Regions from separate parts of the Streptomyces sp. CA2R106 genome, predicted to be linked through region 2. Evidence: riboswitches for the same ligand, from Rfam matches in the RefSeq annotation. Region 2 holds a riboswitch; the other holds the start of a gene.

Region 1 (2,383 bases), on a different contig from region 2:
TCATGCCGCGGTCCAGGGCGTAGTCGCGGTCGGCGAGCCGGCGCAGGTAGCGCAGCATCGAGGTCTCGCTGCGGTGCCGGTGGAAGACGGGGTGGGTGAGGTAGTCGCCGGTGCGCAGCAGCGCGGCCGGCAGCGCGTCGGCGGTGGCCGCGTCGAGGGCGTCGAGGTCGGCGGTGTCCGCGGTGTCCGCGCCGAACGCGGCGAGCACCGAGGTGAGCGCGGCGCGGTCGGTGGTCTCGTCGCAGGCGATGCCGACGTGGTCGGCGTCGGTCTGCCGCAGGTTGACGCCCGCGGCGCGGGCGGCGGCCACCACGTCGGCGGCCCGGCCCGGCACCCGGGCGGTCAGGGTGTCGAAGAACGCGTCCTCGACGACCTCCACGCCGGCCGCGCGCAGGCCCGCGGCGAGCACCGCGGCGTAGCGGTGGGTGCGGCGCGCGATGGCGGCCAGCCCGTCGGGGCCGTGGTAGACGGCGTACATGCCGGCCATCACGGCGAGCAGCACCTGCGCGGTGCAGATGTTGCTGGTGGCCTTCTCCCGGCGGATGTGCTGCTCGCGGGTCTGGAGGGCGAGGCGGAAGGCGGTGTCGCCGTCGGCGTCGACCGACACGCCCACCAGGCGGCCGGGCAGGTTGCGGGCGTAGGCGTCGCGGACGGCCATGTAGCCGGCGTGCGGGCCGCCGAAGCCCATGGGGACGCCGAAGCGCTGGGTGGTGCCGACCGCGATGTCCGCGCCGAGCTCGCCGGGCGGGGTGAGCAGGGTCAGCGCCAGCAGGTCGGCGGCCACGGTGACGATCGCGCCCAGCTCGTGCGCCTGCTCGATCACCGGCCGCAGGTCGCGGACGGCGCCCGAGGCGCCCGGGTACTGGAGCAGCACACCGGTCACGCCGCGCTCGGCGACGTCGGCGGGGATGCCGGCGGACAGGTCGGCGGTGACGACCTCGACGCCGGTCGGTTCGGCCCGGGTCCGGATCACCGCCAGGGTCTGCGGGAAGGTGTCGGCGTCGACCAGGAAGACGCCGTTCTTGACCTTGCCGACCCGGCGGGACAGCGCCATCGCCTCGGCGGCCGCGGTGCCCTCGTCCAGCAGGGAGGCCCCGGAGGTGGGCAGGCCGGTGAGATCGGCGACGACGGTCTGGAAGTTCAGCAGCGCTTCGAGGCGGCCCTGGGAGATCTCCGGCTGGTACGGGGTGTAGGCGGTGTACCAGGCGGGATTCTCCAGCACGTTGCGCAGGATGACCGGCGGGGTGAAGGTGCCGTAGTAGCCCAGGCCGATCATCGGGGTGAGCACCTGGTTGCGGTCGGCGAGCGCGCGCAGCTCGGCGAGCGCCTCGGCCTCGGTGACGGCGGCCGGCAGGGCGAGCGCCTCGGTGCTCTTGATGGTGTCGGGGACGGCCGCGGCGGTCAGTTCGTCCAGCGAGCCGTAGCCGACCTGGGCGAGCATCTTGGCCTGCGCCTCGACGTCGGGACCGATGTGGCGGCGGGCGAAGGGCCGGCCTGCTTCCAGCTCGGCGAGGGTGGTTCGGCGGTCACTCATCTTCGGGGGCCTCCTGGTCCGTGACGACCTTCGGGGGGTGCCGCCAGGGCACCCGTACGGCCTCCCCCTCTGTCATCACAACCTGAGAGCTTCACCGCCCCGGCCCACAGGGCGGCTTTCACCGTCGGTGAGGACGCGTCCCGGCGGCCGCTCTGCTTCCGGGACAGGTCCTGCTTTCCAGAGTGACCTCACCCGAGCGGTACGGATGCCTGAGAGTTTCCGGGGAGGATTTGCTCCTTCGGCGCCCTCCGCCAACCGCCGCCAGGCGGGGTTCTCGGAGGACTCTCCCGCACGGGGTCGACGGCCGCTGTCCAGCCTACCAGCGCGTTCCGAACAGGGGTCGGAACAGGTGCCGAGTCGACACCGCCCCGGTTGTGGCCTTGGGTAGGTACCAGCGGCCGCCGTACGGCGGCGGCCTGGGGTTGGTTGGACTGGTTGGAGGGACCGTGCAGACCGACATCGATCCGCGCAGCCTGATCGGCCGCCGCGCCTTCGACCGTGACGGGACGAGGATCGGCACGGTGGACGAGGTCTACCTCGACGACGCGACCGGCACACCGGAGTGGGCCGCGGTGCGCACCGGCCTGTTCACCCGGGACGCCTTCGTGCCGCTCGGCCCGAGCGAGCTGGACGGCGACAAGCTGCGGGTGCCGTACGAGAAGGCGCTGATCAAGGACGCCCCGGACTTCGGGGTGGGCCGGCACCTGTCGCCCGAGCAGGAGTTGCAGCTCTACCACCACTACGGGATGGACGTGCCACGCTCGGCGGCCGAGCCGGCGCCGTCCGGGGACTTCGGGGAGCTGGCCGACGAGGAGTGAGCCTGCTGGGCGGCCAGCGGCAGCGGGTCGC
Region 2 (2,383 bases):
CGAACCGGCTATAGACGCGGTATACGACCGCTGAACGCGTGCGCCGAGCCGCACCTGCCGTGGCCCTGCCCCGTGCCGTGCCGTGCCGTGCCCGGGCTCAGTCGCGGGCGAAGAACGGCCGCACCGTCTCCAGCATCCAGTCCCCCACCGGGTCCTGCGCCACGTCCAGCAGGATCAGGTGCACCGGCCACGGCGGCTGGGCCGCACCCATCGCCCGGCCGAGCGCGTCCATCGCGGCCGACCGGTCCGCCTCGGTCCAGCGGTCCAGCTCCACGCCGACGAACAGCGCCGGCGGCTCCTCCTCCACCACCGCCAGGGCCCGCCGGCCGCTCAGCACCACCGAGGTGACCGCGAACTCGCCGGCCGCGGCGGCCAGGAAGTCCACCGGCTCCTCGTCGTGGTCCGGCTCCCACAGCCGCACCCGGGCGCCGGGCGGCGCGTCGCCGCCGCGCACCCCGGCGAACGCCGCCTGGCGCTCGCCCTGCGCCGGGCGGCACAGCTCGGCCACCGCGGCCGGCGGCAGCGGCACACCGACCGCGCCCCCGGGGTTGACGGCGATCCCGACCAGCGGCGGCAGCCCGCGGGCGAACTCGTGCACCGGCGCGACCGTGCAGGGCATGCCGTCCGCGGCCTGCCGGAACTGCTGCTCGGAGCTGAACACCGGCACGTAGGGCGCGCCGCCCAGCACGACCGTCGGCAGGTCCAGGCCGGCCGCCTCGCGCGAGCCGCCGTTCGGCAGCGGCACCCACACCCGGGACCGGCCGAGCACCTCCAGCAGCCTGGGCGTGGCCGAGGGGTTGCCGAGGCTGGCGCTCAGCACCTCTTCCAGCTCGTTCGCCGGCCATGTGTACGGCGCCGGATTCTCCATGTCCACCCTTGTCCGCCCGAGTACCGCGTCTGTAGCGTCGTGCCCCGGAAACCCTAACGGCTGCCGGGGGCCGCGCACCCTGGGCATGCAATGATGAAGCCGACAACTTGCATACCGGCCGTTCGAGGCCGCGCGGGAGAGTCCCGGACCGGTGCACGCGACCTGCTCGCGGGCGGCGGGCCGGGCGCCGAAGGAGCAAGTCCTCCCTTGAATCTCTCAGGCACAGATACCGCGCGGGCGAGGCAGATCTGAAAAGCGGCGGAGCCGTCGGCGCACCCCTGGGGGTGCCCGCCCGGCCCCGCCCACCCAAGGTGCAAACCGTGACCCGCCGGTGCGGGGTTCACGGTGAACCTCTCAGGTTCCGATGACAGATGGGGAGCATCCGATCCGTCGTCCCCTTTCTCTCTTCACCGAGACCGAGCCTGGGAGCCCGTCACCGATGAGCGAACCCCGCCGTACCGCGCTCGACGCCCTGCACCGCGCCCTCGGCGCGACCATGACCGACTTCGCCGGCTGGGACATGCCGCTGCGGTACGCCAGCGAGCGCGAGGAGCACCAGGCGGTGCGCACCCGCGCCGGCCTGTTCGACCTGTCGCACATGGGCGAGATCACCGTGACCGGCCCGCAGGCGGGCGAGGCGCTGGACCACGCCCTGGTCGGCCACCTGTCCGCGCTGGCGGTGGGCCGGGCCCGCTACACGATGATCTGCGCGCCCGACGGCGGCATCCTCGACGACCTGATCGTCTACCGGCTGGGCGCGCAGGAGTTCATGATCGTCGCCAACGCCTCCAACGCGCAGACCGTGCTCGACGCGGTCGCGCTGCGGGCGGCGGGGTACGACGCGCAGGTCCGCGACGACCGCGAGGCGTACGCGCTGCTGGCCGTCCAGGGCCCGCAGGCCCCGGCGATCATGAAGGCGGTGACCGACGCCGACCTGGACGGGCTGAAGTACTACGCCGGGCTGCCCGGCACCGTGGCCGGGGTGCCGGCGCTGATCGCCCGTACCGGCTACACCGGCGAGGACGGCTTCGAGCTGTTCGTGGCGCCGGGCGACGCCGAGCGGCTGTGGCAGGCGCTCACCGAGGCCGGCGCGCCCGCGGGCCTGGTGCCGTGCGGGCTGTCCTGCCGGGACACGCTGCGCCTGGAGGCGGGCATGCCGCTGTACGGGCACGAGCTGACCGCCGCGGTGACGCCGTTCGACGCGGGGCTGGGCCGGGTGGTCAAGTTCGACAAGCCCGGGGACTTCGTCGGGCGCGCCGCGCTGGGCGCCGCCGCCGAGCGGGCCGCCGACCTGCCGCCGCGCAAGCTGGTCGGGCTGGTGGCGCGGGGCCGCCGGGTGCCGCGGGCCGGCTACCCGGTGACCGACGCCTCGGGCACGGTGATCGGCGAGGTCACCTCGGGGGCGCCGTCGCCGACCCTGGGCAAGCCGATCGCGATGGCGTACGTGGACGCGGCGCACGCGGCGCCCGGCACACCGGACGTCGCGGTGGACATCCGCGGGACGCGGGAGCCGTA

What was found. Region 2 has a riboswitch for glycine ahead of gcvT (glycine cleavage system aminomethyltransferase GcvT). Riboswitches for the same ligand answer to the same signal wherever they lie in the genome.
Region 1: it holds a riboswitch for glycine, as region 2 does, so the genes downstream of both, gcvP (aminomethyl-transferring glycine dehydrogenase) here and gcvT (glycine cleavage system aminomethyltransferase GcvT) in region 2, are expected to answer to the same signal.

The regions. Positions count from the first base shown of each region.
Region 1 is NZ_JBAGKC010000052.1:10,262-12,644, reverse strand. It holds gene gcvP (aminomethyl-transferring glycine dehydrogenase) at 1-1,534, opposite strand, end outside; glycine riboswitch at 1,597-1,720, opposite strand; glycine riboswitch at 1,722-1,834, opposite strand; gene WA788_RS34415 (PRC-barrel domain-containing protein) at 1,981-2,352, shown strand; gene WA788_RS34410 (DNA polymerase IV) at 2,274-2,383, opposite strand, start outside.
Region 2 is NZ_JBAGKC010000005.1:64,501-66,883, forward strand. It holds gene WA788_RS09705 (enhanced serine sensitivity protein SseB) at 98-868, opposite strand; glycine riboswitch at 992-1,110, shown strand; gene gcvT (glycine cleavage system aminomethyltransferase GcvT) at 1,308-2,383, shown strand, end outside.